2 regions of the Enterobacter cloacae subsp. cloacae ATCC 13047 genome follow, and region 1 is predicted to be linked to the other one. Evidence: predicted binding sites of a transcription regulator. Region 1 holds the regulator's gene; the other holds the start of a gene.
What was found. The regulator sigma-54, encoded in region 1, starts transcription at its own class of promoters, with help from an activator protein. The targets are predictions, from matches to a motif close to GTTGGCACANNTTTCGCTNT.
Positions count from the first base shown of each region.

Region 2: ECL_RS15015 (amino acid ABC transporter substrate-binding protein) is a predicted target of sigma-54. The motif match lies at 2,031-2,050, and genes of this name have one in related genera.

Region 1 is NC_014121.1:4,697,117-4,705,104, forward strand. It holds gene ECL_RS22835 (calcium/sodium antiporter) at 1-329, shown strand, start outside; gene kdsD (arabinose-5-phosphate isomerase KdsD) at 343-1,329, shown strand; gene kdsC (3-deoxy-manno-octulosonate-8-phosphatase KdsC) at 1,344-1,910, shown strand; gene lptC (LPS export ABC transporter periplasmic protein LptC) at 1,907-2,482, shown strand; gene lptA (lipopolysaccharide ABC transporter substrate-binding protein LptA) at 2,451-3,005, shown strand; gene lptB (LPS export ABC transporter ATP-binding protein) at 3,012-3,737, shown strand; gene rpoN (RNA polymerase factor sigma-54) at 3,785-5,218, shown strand; gene hpf (ribosome hibernation promoting factor) at 5,241-5,528, shown strand; gene ptsN (PTS IIA-like nitrogen regulatory protein PtsN) at 5,611-6,102, shown strand; gene rapZ (RNase adapter RapZ) at 6,148-7,002, shown strand; gene npr (PTS phosphocarrier protein NPr) at 6,999-7,271, shown strand; gene mtgA (monofunctional biosynthetic peptidoglycan transglycosylase) at 7,309-7,988, opposite strand, start outside.
Region 2 is NC_014121.1:3,104,412-3,112,399, forward strand. It holds gene corC (CNNM family magnesium/cobalt transport protein CorC) at 1-378, shown strand, start outside; gene lnt (apolipoprotein N-acyltransferase) at 384-1,922, shown strand; gene ECL_RS15015 (amino acid ABC transporter substrate-binding protein) at 2,323-3,228, shown strand; gene ECL_RS15020 (amino acid ABC transporter permease) at 3,384-4,124, shown strand; gene gltK (glutamate/aspartate ABC transporter permease GltK) at 4,124-4,798, shown strand; gene ECL_RS15030 (amino acid ABC transporter ATP-binding protein) at 4,798-5,523, shown strand; gene rihA (pyrimidine-specific ribonucleoside hydrolase RihA) at 5,644-6,585, shown strand; gene ECL_RS15040 (zinc ribbon-containing protein) at 6,735-7,217, opposite strand; gene leuS (leucine--tRNA ligase) at 7,432-7,988, shown strand, end outside.

The sequences.
Region 1 (7,988 bases):
CCATCGGCACCAGCCTGCCGGAGCTGGCCACGGCCATTGCCGGGGCACGTAAAGGTGAAGATGACATCGCCATCGGCAATATTATCGGCTCGAACATCTTCAATATTGCCATCGTCATGGGCCTGCCAGCCCTGATAACGCCCGGGCCGTTTAACCCGCTGGCCTTCTCACGTGATTACGGGGTGATGTTGCTGGTGAGCGTTATCTTTGCCCTGCTCTGCTGGCGGCGGCAACGACAGATCGGCAAAGGCGCAGGCGCGCTGCTGACGGGTGGATTTATCGTATGGATGGCGATGCTGTACTGGCTTTCGCCTCTTCTCTCTGGGTAAACGGAAACGCATTATGTCGCAAATAGAATTGCAGCCGGGTTTTGACTTTCAGAAAGCAGGCAAAGACGTTCTGGAGATTGAACGTGAAGGTCTGGCGCAGTTAGATCAGTACATTAATCAGGATTTCAGTCTGGCCTGTGAGAAGATGTTCTACTGTGTCGGTAAAGTCGTGGTAATGGGGATGGGCAAGTCCGGCCACATTGGCCGCAAAATGGCCGCCACTTTCGCCAGCACCGGCACCTCCTCCTTCTTTGTACATCCAGGAGAAGCGGCACACGGCGATCTGGGCATGGTGACGCCGCAGGATGTCGTCATTGCGCTGTCAAACTCCGGGGAGTCCAACGAGATCCTGGCGCTGATACCGGTTCTGAAGCGGCTGCAGGTCCCGCTCATTTGCATGACCAGCCGCCCGGAAAGCAGCATGGCACGTGCGGCGGATATTCACCTGTGCGTGAAAGTGCCGAAAGAGGCCTGCCCACTGGGTCTCGCGCCAACATCCAGCACCACCGCAGCGCTGGTAATGGGCGACGCGCTTGCCGTTGCGCTCCTTGAAGCCCGCGGTTTTACCCCTGAAGATTTCGCGCTTTCCCATCCTGGCGGTGCGCTGGGTCGGAAACTGCTGCTGCGGGTTAACGATATTATGCATACTGGCGATGAAATCCCTCACGTCAGTAAAGAGGCCTCCCTGCGTGATGCGCTGCTGGAAATCACCCGTAAAAACCTGGGCATGACGGTGGTGTGTGACGATCTGATGAAGATCGAGGGGATTTTCACCGACGGTGACCTGCGTCGCGTGTTCGACATGGGCGTGGATGTTCGCACGCTGGGTATTGCCGATGTGATGACGCCCGGCGGGATTCGCGTTCGCCCGGGCACGCTGGCGGTGGATGTACTGAACCTGATGCAGTCCCGACATATCACCTCAGTGATGGTTGCCGATGGCGACCAATTGCTGGGTGTGGTACATATGCATGATCTGCTGCGCGCAGGCGTAGTGTAATGAAGGATAAGACAATGAGTAATGCGGGTGCATCCCTTGCAACCTGTTATGGTCCGGTCAGTGCCCACGTGATGGTAAAGGCAGAAAATATTCGCCTGCTGATTCTGGATGTGGACGGCGTACTGTCCGATGGCCTGATTTACATGGGCAATAATGGTGAAGAGCTAAAAGCGTTCAACGTTCGCGATGGCTACGGTATTCGTTGTGCGCTCACATCGGGTATCGAGGTTGCCATCATCACCGGGCGAAAAGCTAAACTGGTAGAAGATCGCTGTGAAACGTTGGGCATTACCCATCTGTATCAGGGACAGTCCGATAAGATGGCTGCTTTCAATGATTTACTGGGTAAACTGTCTATCGCGCCAGAACATGTGGCCTATGTCGGTGACGACCTGATCGACTGGCCGGTAATGGCTGAGATTGGCCTGAGTGTCGCGGTTGCGGATGCGCATCCGCTGCTGATCCCGCGGGCTGATTATGTTACCCACATCAACGGTGGCCGTGGTGCCGTACGTGAAGTCTGCGATCTGCTTCTGCTGGCGCAGGGCAAGCTTGATGAGGCCAAAGGGCAATCGATATGAGTAAAACCAGACGTTGGGTTATCATTCTGCTTTCGCTTGTCGCACTGATACTGATTGGCGTGAACCTTGCCGATCGTGACGATACGCAAACGGAAGTGATCAACAATAACGATCCAACCTATAAAAGCGATCACAGTGATACCGTAGTCTATAGCCCGGAAGGTGCGCTGAACTATCGCCTGATTGCCCAGCACGTTGAATATTTTTCAGATGACGGTATTTCGTGGTTTACCCAGCCGGTCATGACGACGTTTGATAAGGACAAAGTGCCGACGTGGTCGATTAAGTCCGACCGGGCAAAACTGACGAATGACCGTATGCTTTATCTTTATGGCCATGTTGAAGTCAACGCCCTGACCGCTGACTCACAACTGCGCAAAATTACGACAGATAATGCCCAGATCAACCTGGTTACTCAGGATGTGACGTCGCAGGATCTGGTCACTCTGTACGGCACAACATTTAATTCCAGCGGTTTAAGAATGCGCGGGAACTTACGCAGCAAAAACGCCGAGCTGATTGAAAAGGTTAGAACCTCCTATGAAATTCAAAACAAACAAACTCAGCCTTAAAGTAATTATCGCCAGCGCGATGCTGGCGGCCAGTCTTCCCGCGCTTGCTGTTACTGGCGATACCGAACAGCCGATCCATATCGAGTCCGATACGCAGTCTCTTGATATGCAAGGTAATGTCGTTACCTTTACCGGCAACGTGGTTATGACCCAGGGCACCATCAAGATTAACGCCGATAAGGTGGTCGTTACCCGTCCAGGTGGCGAACAGGGCAAAGAGATCATTGATGGCTACGGCAACCCGGCCACGTTCTACCAGATGCAGGACAACGGCAAGCCAGTGAAGGGCCATGCCAGCCACATGCATTATGAACTGGCGAAAGATCTGGTCATCCTTACCGGTAACGCCTATCTGGAACAGCTCGATAGCAATATCACCGGCGATAAAATCACCTATCTGGTGAAAGAGCAAAAAATGCAGGCCTCCAGCGAGAAAGGCAAACGCGTCACCACCGTGTTAGTGCCGTCTCAGCTGCAGGACAAAGGCAAGGGCCAGGCCCCGGCACAGAAGAAGAGTAACTAATTCGTTATGGCAACATTAACTGCAAAAAATCTCGCGAAGGCCTATAAGGGCCGCCGTGTCGTGGAAGATGTCAGTCTGACCGTCAACTCCGGCGAAATTGTTGGCCTGCTTGGTCCAAACGGTGCAGGTAAAACCACGACCTTCTACATGGTCGTGGGTATTGTCCCACGCGATGCCGGTAACATCATCATTGATGATGAAGACATCAGCCTTCTGCCACTGCACGCGCGCGCGCGCCGGGGTATTGGCTACCTGCCGCAGGAAGCCTCCATTTTCCGTCGCCTTAGCGTCTTCGATAACCTGATGGCCGTTCTGCAAATTCGTGACGACCTGACCAGCGAACAGCGTCAGGATCGCGCCAACGAGCTGATGGAAGAGTTTCACATTGAGCACCTGCGCGATAGCCTTGGGCAGGCGCTGTCCGGGGGGGAACGCCGCCGTGTTGAAATTGCACGCGCGTTGGCAGCAAACCCGAAGTTCATCCTGCTGGATGAACCATTTGCAGGCGTTGACCCCATCTCCGTTATCGACATTAAACGTATTATTGAGCATCTGCGCGACAGCGGTCTTGGCGTGTTGATTACTGACCACAACGTCCGTGAAACACTGGCCGTATGTGAACGTGCGTATATCGTGAGCCAGGGCAACCTGATCGCCCACGGTACGCCACAGCAGATCCTCGAAGATGATCATGTTAAGCGCGTCTATCTTGGGGAAGACTTCAGACTCTGATAGGGTAGAGGTAACGTAACGCCGAACCGGAGAAAAATGCTCTGAACATGAAGCAAGGTTTGCAATTAAGGCTCAGCCAACAACTGGCGATGACGCCGCAGTTACAGCAGGCGATTCGCCTGTTGCAACTGTCCACATTAGAACTCCAGCAGGAGCTCCAGCAAGCGCTGGACAGCAATCCGCTGCTGGAGCAAGCCGATCTTCATGACGAGGTAGACACTCAGCAATCACAGGACACTGAAGCCCTCGATACCGCCGATGCACTCGAACAAAAAGAGATGCCGGACGAGCTTCCGCTGGATGCCAGCTGGGATGAAATCTACACCGCCGGAACCCCTTCCGGCACGCGTGCAGACTACCAGGACGATGAGCTACCGGTCTATCAGGGTGAAACCACCCAGTCACTACAGGATTATCTGATGTGGCAGGTGGAGCTGACCCCTTTCTCCGATACCGATCGCGCGATTGCTACATCGATTGTCGATGCCGTTGACGACACCGGCTATCTGACCGTCACGCTGGACGATATTCTGGAAAGCATGGGCGATGACGAGATTGAACTTGAAGAGATAGAAGCCGTTCTGAAGCGCATTCAGCGTTTCGACCCGGTGGGCGTAGCAGCGAAAGACCTGCGCGACTGTCTGCTGATCCAGCTTTCGCAGTTCAGCAAAGAGACGCCCTGGATCGATGAAGCCCGCTTAATCATCAGCGATCATCTGGATCTGCTGGCTAACCATGATTTCCGTACCCTGATGCGCGTTACGCGTCTGAAAGAAGAGGTGCTGAAAGAGGCGGTTAATCTGATTCAGTCGCTCGATCCTCGCCCCGGCCAGTCGATCCAGACCAGTGAGCCTGAATATGTCATACCTGACGTGCTGGTCAGAAAACACAACGGCCGCTGGGTCGTTGAACTCAATTCAGACAGCATTCCTCGCCTGCAAATCAATCAGCAATATGCCTCCATGTGCACCAGCGCGCGTAACGACGCCGACAACCAGTATATTCGTAGCAATCTGCAGGAAGCGCGTTGGTTAATCAAAAGCCTGGAGAGCCGCAATGATACGCTGTTGCGTGTGAGCCGCTGTATCGTCGAACAACAGCAGGCTTTCTTTGAGCAGGGCGAAGAGTATATGAAACCGATGGTGCTGGCGGATATCGCCCAGGCCGTCGAGATGCATGAATCAACGATTTCCCGCGTGACCACGCAGAAGTATCTGCACAGTCCTCGCGGTATATTTGAGCTTAAGTATTTCTTCTCCAGCCATGTGAATACCGAAGGCGGTGGCGAAGCCTCGTCAACGGCGATTCGTGCACTGGTGAAGAAGTTGATCGCCGCGGAGAACCCCGCGAAGCCACTGAGCGACAGTAAGTTAACCACCATGCTGTCCGACCAGGGTATTATGGTGGCACGTCGTACTGTTGCGAAGTATCGAGAGTCTTTATCCATTCCGCCGTCTAACCAGCGTAAACAGCTGGTCTGACACAACCGATAAGGAAGACACTATGCAGCTCAACATCACTGGACAAAACGTCGAAATTACTGAAGCCTTACGCGACTTTGTGAACACGAAATTCGCAAAACTCGAGCAGTATTTCGAAAGGATCAATCAGGTCTATATTGTGTTGAAAGTGGAGAAAGTGACTCATATCTCGGATGCAACCCTGCATGTCAATGGGGGCGAACTCCACGCCAGTGCGGAAGGGCAAGACATGTACGCTGCTATCGACGGCTTGATTGATAAGCTTGCAAGACAGCTCAATAAACATAAAGATAAACTGAAACAACACTAATTGTCCGGGCAGTTAACGGGTGCAGGAAGGCCTGTTGTGGAGCACAACAGGCCATTTGTACAGTTAGCGCTTAGGTGAAATTATGATGAACAACGATTCCGCTCTTCAATTGAGCAATGTCCTTAACCAGGAATGTACCCGCAGTGGCGTTCACTGCCAGAGCAAAAAACGTGCGCTGGAGATTATCAGTGAACTGGCCGCAAAACAGCTGGGCCTGCCACCGCAGGTCGTATTCGAAGCCATCCTGACCCGTGAAAAAATGGGCAGTACCGGTATCGGCAACGGCATTGCGATCCCGCATGGCAAACTGGAAGAGGACACCCTGCGTGCCGTCGGTGTGTTTGTGCAACTGGAAACGCCTATTGCCTTTGATGCCATCGATAACCAGCCCGTTGATCTCCTCTTCGCGCTGCTGGTTCCTGCCGATCAGACGAAAACCCATCTGCATACGCTTTCACTGGTCGCTAAACGCCTGGCCGATAAAACCATCTGCCGTCGACTGCGCTCAGCGCAAAGTGATGAAGAGCTTTATGAAATTATCACTGAAGCAGAAGGCAGTCAGGATGAGGCATAACCAGGAGATGGCCTTCACATCTGTTGTCCTGAGGAGAAACGGAACATGGTGCTGATGATTGTCAGTGGCCGTTCAGGGTCGGGGAAATCCGTCGCCCTGCGCGCGCTGGAAGACATGGGTTTTTACTGCGTAGATAACCTGCCGGTGGTACTGCTGCCCGAGCTGGCGCGCACCCTTGCAGACAGACAAATCTCTGCCGCCGTCAGCATCGACGTCCGTAACATGCCTGAATCGCCAGAAATCTTTGAACAGGCGATGAGCAACCTGCCGGACACCTTTTCACCTCAGCTGTTGTTCCTTGATGCGGACCGCAACACGCTGATCCGTCGCTACAGCGATACCCGTCGTTTGCACCCGCTTTCCAGCAAGAACCTCTCTCTGGAGAGCGCAATCGACGAAGAGAGCGACCTGCTGGAGCCCCTGCGCTCACGTGCCGATTTGATTGTCGACACCTCCGAAATGTCCGTTCACGAGCTGGCAGAAATGCTGCGTACCCGTTTACTGGGCAAACGCGAGCGTGAACTGACAATGGTGTTTGAGTCATTCGGCTTTAAGCACGGCATACCTATCGATGCGGATTATGTTTTCGACGTGCGCTTCCTGCCAAACCCACACTGGGATCCGAAACTGCGTCCAATGACCGGTCTGGATAAACCCGTCGCGGCGTTCCTCGACAGGCACACAGAAGTTCACAATTTTATCTACCAGACGCGAAGCTACCTTGAGCTATGGTTACCTATGCTGGAGACAAACAATCGTAGCTATCTGACGGTGGCGATTGGCTGTACCGGCGGTAAACATCGTTCGGTCTATATCGCCGAACAGCTGGCCGACTATTTCCGTTCACGCGGAAAGAACGTTCAGTCCCGTCATCGCACGCTGGAAAAACGTAAAACATGACCGTAAAACAAACCGTTGAGATCACCAATAAGCTGGGCATGCACGCACGCCCGGCAATGAAGCTGTTTGAACTGATGCAGGGTTTCGATGCGGAAGTTCTGCTGCGAAATGATGAAGGGACCGAAGCGGAAGCAAACAGCGTCATTGCGCTGCTGATGCTGGACTCCGCCAAAGGTCGCCAGATTGAAGTCGAAGCCACCGGCCCACAGGAAGAGGAAGCGCTGGCGGCGGTGATTGCGCTGTTTAACGCCGGCTTTGACGAGGATTAATTTCAGCCCCGCTGGCGGGTGGCGCTGCGCTTGCCCGCTACATTAGCTTATTACGCTGCATAAACCCTTCCCCGCCTAACTGACGCATCTGGCGCATGATCCATGCCTGACGGCTTCGCACGTACCCTGAAGGGGCATTAGCCTTAAAGCGGATGGGATTAGGCAAGACGGCAGCCAGGAGCGCCGCTTCGGACATACTCAGTCGGCTGGCCGGTTTATTGAAATAGCGCTGCGCGGCGGCCTCAACACCAAACACGCCATCGCCAAACTCAGCAATATTGAGATAGACGGTCAGAATGCGTTTTTTGCTCCAGACCGTTTCCATCCCCAGCGTCAACCCCGCTTCAAGCCCTTTTCGTACCCAGCTGCGACCGTCCCACAGGAACAGATTCTTTGCGGTTTGCTGCGATAATGTCGATGCCCCACGGACGCGGTTTTCGTGGCGTTCATTGTGCGCCAGCGCTTTCTCGATTGCCGCCACGTCAAACCCCCAGTGTTCCGGGAATTTCTGATCCTCTGCCGCAATGACCGCCAGCCCCATAAACGGTGAGATCTCATCCATACTTACCCAGTCCGAGTGGGCCACATAGCTGAAATCACCACTGAGCCATGCCCCAAGCTGACGCTCGACCATCACGGCCGAAAACGGGACCGGCATAATGCTGAATAAGGCGAGTCCGCCCCCCCAGAATACCGCGAGCACGAGAACGATGCGCA
Region 2 (7,988 bases), 1.6 Mb from region 1:
GTGATTGATGAATTTGGCGGCGTGTCAGGCCTTGTCACGATCGAGGATATTCTTGAGCTGATCGTGGGCGAGATCGAAGACGAGTATGACGAAGAAGAAGATATCGACTTCCGTCAGCTTAGCCGCCACACGTGGACCGTTCGCGCCCTGGCCTCCATTGAGGATTTCAACGACGCCTTCGGCACCCACTTCAGCGATGAAGAGGTGGATACCATTGGTGGGCTGGTGATGCAGGCCTTTGGTCATCTTCCTGCCCGCGGCGAAACCGTTGACATCGATGGTTACCAGTTCAAAGTGGCGATGGCCGACAGCCGACGTATTATACAGGTTCATGTCAGAACGCCGGACGACTCACCGGTGCCAAAACTGGAAGATTAATGTAAATGGCATTTGCCCCACTGCTTGAACGCCAGCGCGTCCGTTTGCTGCTGGCGCTGTTACTCGGAGCCAGCGGTACGCTGGCTTTTTCTCCTTACGATATCTGGCCTGCAGCCATTCTCTCCCTGATGGGGTTACAGGGGTTAACCCTGAATCGTCGTCCCGTTCAGGCTGCAGCCATTGGCTACTTCTGGGGGCTGGGGCTGTTTGGATCCGGCATCAACTGGGTCTACGTCAGCATCGCCCAGTTTGGGGGTATGCCGGGGCCGGTTAACGTCTTCCTTGTGGTTCTGCTGGCCGCCTATCTCTCGCTCTACACCGGTCTGTTTGCGGGCATTCTTTCCCGCCTGTGGCCTAAAACCAGCTGGCTGCGCGTTGCCATTGCGGCTCCCGTGGTCTGGCAGATCACCGAGTTTCTGCGCGGCTGGGTGCTGACCGGCTTCCCGTGGCTGCAGTTTGGCTACAGCCAGATTGACGGCCCGCTGAAAGGTCTGGCGCCGGTAATGGGCGTTGAAGCCATTAACTTCCTGCTGATGGTGGTGAGCGGCCTGCTGGTGCTGGCGCTGGTCACGCGTAACTGGAAACCACTAGTGGTGGCGCTGGTCCTTTTCGCTCTGCCCTTCCCGCTGCGTTATATCCAGTGGTATACCCTGATGCCAGAGCGCGCCACACAGGTATCGATGGTGCAGGGAAATATTCCGCAGGCGATGAAGTGGGATGAAAAAGAGCTGCTGAACACGCTGAAAATTTACGCCAACGCCACTGAAGAGGTGATGGGTAAATCACAGCTGATCATCTGGCCTGAATCTGCCATTCCGGATCTGGAAATTAACCAGCAGCCGTTTCTCAACATGATGAACGATCTGCTGCGCGCGCGCGGCAGTACGCTGATCACCGGGATTGTGGATGCGCGTCTGAATCAGCAGAACCGCTACGATACCTACAACACCATCATTACGCTCGGCAAAGACAGCGAGTACAGCTACACCTCGACTGACCGGTATAACAAGAATCACCTTGTTCCGTTTGGCGAGTTTGTTCCGCTGGAATCGATACTGCGTCCGCTGGCACCGTTCTTTGACCTGCCAATGTCCTCCTTCAGTCGGGGTCCGTATGTGCAGCCGCAGCTGCATGCACACGGCTTTGCCCTGACGGCGGCCATTTGCTACGAGATCATCCTCGGTGAACAGGTGCGCGACAACTTCCGTCCGGATACGGACTTCCTGCTGACCATCTCTAATGATGCCTGGTTCGGTAAGTCGATTGGTCCGTGGCAGCACTTCCAGATGGCGCGGATGCGTTCACTGGAGCTGGCGCGTCCGCTGTTGCGCAGCACCAACAATGGCATCACCGCCGTGATTGGACCGCGGGGAGAAATTCAGGCCATGATCCCGCAGTTTACGCGCGACGTGTTGACGGCTAAAGTCACGCCGACAAGCGGCCTGACGCCATATGCCCGCACCGGCAACTGGCCGCTGTGGATCCTGACCGCCCTGTTTGGCTTTGGGGCTGTGCTGATGAGCCTTCGTCAGCGTCGTCGCTAATCTTACCTTCTGTTGCCGGGTGGCGCTGACGCTTACCCGGCCTACATTTCGCTTCGTCGGTCGGGTAAGGCGTAGCCGCCACCCGACAGTTCCCTCCCAAATTTCAATTCTGGCACGCCTATTGCTTTGTTTATTCAGGTAAACGCAGTTTGGCTTCGTGTGCAACCTTGTCGCACCAGTATAGATCGCCGGTAGCACCGAAACGGTGCAACGAGAGATTTCTGCCTCGGAATGGTGCGGCGCGCTTCGCAAAAATAAACAATAACGCAGCAAAATCTTTACATTAAGCCAGACTAAATGTTAACAAGCTTGCATAACACTGCACTCGCATAGCGCGAGATATAACAACATCACAATGGGTATCAATGCGTCACTGACGCTGATAAAAAAGGAGTTGGGTATGCAATTACGTAAACTGGCCACAGCAATGCTGGTAATGGGGATGTCCGCAGGCGTTGTACACGCTGAAGACGCGCCGGCAGCCGGCAGCACTCTCGACAAGATTGCCAAAAACGGCGTGATCGTGGTCGGCCACCGTGAATCTTCTGTCCCGTTCTCTTACTACGACAACACGCAAAAAGTCGTGGGCTATTCACAGGACTACTCTAACGCCATCGTTGAGGCCGTGAAGAAAAAGCTGAACAAACCCGACCTGCAGGTAAAACTGATTCCAATCACCTCGCAGAACCGTATCCCACTGCTGCAAAACGGCACCTTCGATTTTGAGTGTGGCTCCACCACCAACAACCTTGAGCGTCAGAAACAGGCCGCCTTCTCCGACACCATCTTTGTGGTGGGGACCCGTCTGCTGACCAAAAAAGGCGGTGACATCAAAGATTTTGCTGACCTGAAAGGCAAAGCCGTTGTTGTGACCTCCGGGACAACCTCAGAAGTGCTGCTGCACAAGCTGAACGACGAGAAGAAAATGGATATGCGCATCATCAGCGCGAAAGACCATGGTGACTCCTTCCGTACGCTGGAAAGTGGCCGTGCCGTCGCGTTTATGATGGATGATGCTCTGCTGGCTGGCGAACGTGCAAAAGCGAAGAAGCCGGACAACTGGGATATCGTTGGTACCGCCCAGTCGAAAGAAGCCTACGGCTGTATGCTGCGTAAAGACGATCCGCAGTTTAAGAAGCTGATCGATGACACCATCGCCCAGGTGCAAACCTCCGGTGAAGCGGAAAAATGGTTCGACAAATGGTTCAAGAACCCAATTCCACCCAAAAATCTCAACATGAACTTTGAACTGTCTGACGACATGAAAGCACTGTTCAAATCACCAAATGACAAGGCTCTTAACTAATTAGAACTACAGGGGCAGGATCTCCTGCCCTCTCGATTGTCGGGAAGCATGGACAGACTATACGTTGAGTGGTCGTTCCCCACTCAGCGCGAAAAATGAGCTTCTCACCAATCTTCGAGGGTAGCTCTGCTACCCTTTTTTTTCTGGAGTTTATTATGTCAATAGACTGGAACTGGGGCATATTTCTGCAACAAGCCCCGTTCGGCAACACAACCTATCTTGGCTGGCTGTGGAGCGGCTTTCAGGTTACCGTTGCGTTATCGATAACGGCGTGGATTATTGCGTTCCTTGTCGGTTCACTGTTCGGTATTCTGCGCACCGTCCCTAACCGTTTTCTCTCTTCTATCGGCACGCTGTATGTGGAACTGTTCCGTAACGTTCCGCTGATCGTGCAGTTCTTTACCTGGTATCTGGTCGTTCCTGAACTGCTGCCGGAAAATATTGGCATGTGGTTCAAGTCGGAACTGGATCCTAACGTACAGTTCTTTGTCTCCTCGATGATGTGTCTGGGGCTGTTTACCGCCGCGCGCGTGTGCGAGCAGGTACGCGCCGCTATTCAGTCGCTGCCGCGTGGACAAAAGAACGCGGGTCTGGCGATGGGGTTAACGCTGCCACAAACCTACCGCTACGTCCTGCTGCCTAACGCCTACCGCGTCATTGTTCCACCGATGACCTCAGAGATGATGAACCTGGTCAAAAACTCGGCCATCGCCTCCACGATCGGTCTGGTCGATATGGCGGCGCAGGCGGGTAAACTGCTGGATTATTCCGCCCACGCGTGGGAATCCTTCACGGCAATTACGCTCGCGTATGTTCTGATTAACGCTTTCATCATGCTGGTGATGAACCTGGTTGAACGCAAAATTCGCCTGCCGGGCAATCTGGGGGGCAAATAATGTACGAATTTGACTGGAGTTCCATTGTTCCTTCCATGCCGTACCTGCTGGATGGCCTGGTGATCACCTTAAAAATCACGGCGATCGCCATCATCGTCGGTATCGTCTGGGGCACCCTGCTGGCGGTAATGCGCCTGTCGAGCTTTAAACCGCTCGCCTGGTTTGCCACTGCCTACGTTAACGTTTTCCGTTCTATCCCGCTGGTGATGGTGCTGCTGTGGTTTTACCTGATTGTTCCCGGATTCCTGCAAAACGTTCTGGGACTGTCACCGAAAACCGATATCCGCCTGATTTCCGCGATGGTTGCGTTCTCCATGTTTGAGGCCGCTTACTATTCCGAGATCATCCGTGCGGGCATACAGAGTATCTCCCGCGGGCAGTCCAGCGCGGCGCTGGCGCTGGGGATGACCCACTGGCAGTCCATGCAACTCATTATTCTGCCGCAGGCGTTTCGCGCCATGGTTCCCCTCCTGCTGACCCAGGGCATCGTGCTGTTCCAGGATACCTCTCTGGTATATGTCCTGAGCCTGGCAGACTTCTTCCGTACCGCGTCCACCATCGGTGAGCGCGATGGTACGCAGGTTGAGATGGTGCTCTTCGCAGGTGCGGTCTATTTTGTGATTAGTTTAAGCGCGTCGCTGTTGGTCAGTTGGCTGAAGAAAAGGACGGTATAATGATTTCCCTGAAAAATGTTTCTAAATGGTATGGGCACTTTCAGGTGCTGACCGACTGCTCCACCGAAGTCAAAAAAGGTGATGTGGTGGTAGTGTGCGGGCCGTCCGGTTCCGGTAAATCGACGCTGATCAAAACGGTTAATGGTCTGGAGCCTGTGCAGCAGGGTGAAATTGTTGTTAACGGCACCAAAGTGAACGACAAGAAAACCAACCTTGCCCAGCTTCGCTCCCACGTAGGGATGGTGTTCCAGCATTTTGAACTGTTCCCTCACCTCTCCATCATCGAGAACCTGACGCTGGCGCAGGTGAAAGTGCTTAAGCGTGACAAAAAAGCGGCGCGTGAGAAAGGGCTGAAGCTTCTGGATCGCGTGGGGCTTTCTGCGCACGCCGATAAGTTCCCGGCACAGCTTTCCGGGGGCCAACAGCAGCGTGTGGCGATTGCTCGCGCGCTGTGTATGGATCCGGTGGCAATGCTGTTCGACGAACCGACCTCCGCACTCGATCCCGAAATGATCAACGAAGTGCTGGACGTCATGGTTGAACTGGCCCACGAAGGGATGACCATGATGGTGGTGACCCACGAAATGGGCTTCGCCCGCAAAGTGGCAAACCGCGTGATCTTTATGGATGAAGGCAAGATCGTTGAAGACTCGCCGAAAGAAGATTTCTTCGCCAACCCGAAATCCGAACGCGCTAAAGACTTCCTGGCTAAAATCCTGCATTAATCATCTCAGTGCGCAATCTTCGGATTGCGCACTGTCTCACGCTTTCAATCTCTGCTTCTCGTCGGCGTCACATTGCAGCGTTAACCTTGTCACAAAATAACGCTACGTATGGAGAACGCTATGGCACAGCCTATTATTTTCGATTGCGATCCGGGTCATGATGACGCGATTGCCCTCGTCCTTGCACTTGCCTCCCCTGAACTTGAAGTCAAAGCTGTCACCTCATCTGCCGGCAACCAGACGCCGGATAAAACCCTGCGCAACGTCCTGCGTATGCTGACCTTGCTAAAGCGCCCCGATATTCCCGTGGCCGGTGGCGCGGTCAAACCGCTGATGCGTGAACTGATCATTGCCGACAACGTACACGGAGAAAGCGGCCTGGACGGCCCGGCGCTGCCGGAACCGGGTTTCGCCCCGCAATCCTGTACCGCCGTGGAGCTGATGGCAAAGGTACTACGCGAGAGTGCTGAACCCGTCACGCTGGTAGCAACGGGCCCGCAAACCAACGTTGCGCTGCTGCTGAACAGCCATCCTGAACTGCACAGCAAAATTGCCCGTATCGTGATTATGGGCGGAGCCATGGGGCTGGGTAACTGGACGCCTGCGGCGGAGTTCAACATCTTTGTCGACCCGGAAGCGGCGGAGATCGTCTTCCAGTCGGGCTTGCCGATTGTGATGGCCGGACTGGATGTTACCCACCGGGCGCAGATTATGACGAATGACATCGAGCGTTTTCGTGCGATTGGCAACCCGGTTGCCACGACCGTGGCCGAGCTGCTCGACTTCTTTATGGAATATCACAAAGCCGAGAAATGGGGATTCCACGGCGCGCCGCTGCATGACCCGTGCACCATTGCCTGGCTGCTGAAGCCTGAGATGTTTACCACGGTAGAGCGCTGGGTTGGTGTGGAGACCCAGGGGAAATACACCCAGGGGATGACGGTGGTGGATTACTATTCGCTGACGGGCAATGAACCGAATACCACGCTAATGGTGGATATCGATCGGCAGGCGTTTGTGGATTTGCTGGCGGAGAGGCTCGCATACTATAGTGCGGCCTGATGCCCTCACCCCAACCCTCTCCCACGGGGAGAGGGTGCAAACACTAAAAACGGCAACGTGGTTGCCGTTTTGCTTTTACCTTTTGCGGCCTGATGCCCTCTTCCCGGCCCTCTCCCACAGGGAGAGGGCGCAAACAGTTTTGCTTTTACCTAGGGCTCAAACGGCCGACGCTGGAACTGATCGTGCCCGCACTTCGGACAGAGTGACAGCACCTCCGGTGTATAAACGGCAATATGGTGATGGCATTTCTCACAGACCAGATTTCCCAGCCCCACCACTTCGCCGCTGTGGTACACGCCGTGATGATTCAGATCCTGAAAGACTTCACGCCACTCCAGCTGTGTTTTATCGGTAATATCCGCCAGCTCCTGCCAGAGGCTCTCCTTTATTACCCGCATAAATACGCTGTCGGTCACCTCGTCCTGGCTCTCCTGGTAACTGCGCGCGAACTCTTCGAGGTCACGACGCACGGCGCGCGTCACCTCTTCCACTTCGGTTCGCGTTAACTCACCCGTTTGCGTCACGCGCGCACGCGCCTGCTCCACCAGCGCGTCGATATCTCGCTCGCCGTTACGCAGCCGTTCCGTCAGTGTTGCCACCAGTTCGCGGTAAAATTGAGCAACCTTGTTCATCATTTTGCCTCCCGGGTAAGTAACTATTTCTAATAATAGACCTTATTTCATCGCCGCTTTGTCAGGTGAACCACAGACCCGGTAAATTCCTGCAAAGCGCATTTGTGCGAAAGGCTGTTTTGACGCGGGCGTTTGGGCTATGCTATGCGGATCTGAAATACCACATCCATTGGCTACATTTGTAGCTGTATTGAAAACAGGACCACTGGCTGCCATGCAAGAGCAATACCGCCCGGAAGAGATAGAATCAAAAGTCCAGCAACACTGGGACGAGAAGCGTACCTTTGAAGTAACCGAAGACGAGAGCAAAGAGAAGTATTACTGCCTGTCGATGCTTCCCTATCCTTCTGGTCGACTACACATGGGCCACGTGCGTAACTACACCATCGGTGATGTGATTGCACGCTACCAGCGTATGCTGGGCAAAAACGTGCTGCAGCCAATCGGCTGGGATGCATTCGGTCTGCCAGCTGAAGGCGCGGCGGTCAAAAACAATACGGCGCCAGCGCCGTGGACGTACGACAACATCGCGTACATGAAAAACCAGCTCAAAATGCTGGGCTTTGGCTATGACTGGAGCCGCGAGCTGGCGACCTGTACCCCGGAATACTACCGCTGGGAACAGAAGTTCTTCACCGAGCTGTACAAAAAAGGCCTGGTCTATAAGAAGACGTCTGCCGTTAACTGGTGCCCGAACGACCAGACCGTTCTCGCGAACGAACAGGTTATCGACGGCTGCTGCTGGCGCTGCGACACCAAAGTTGAGCGTAA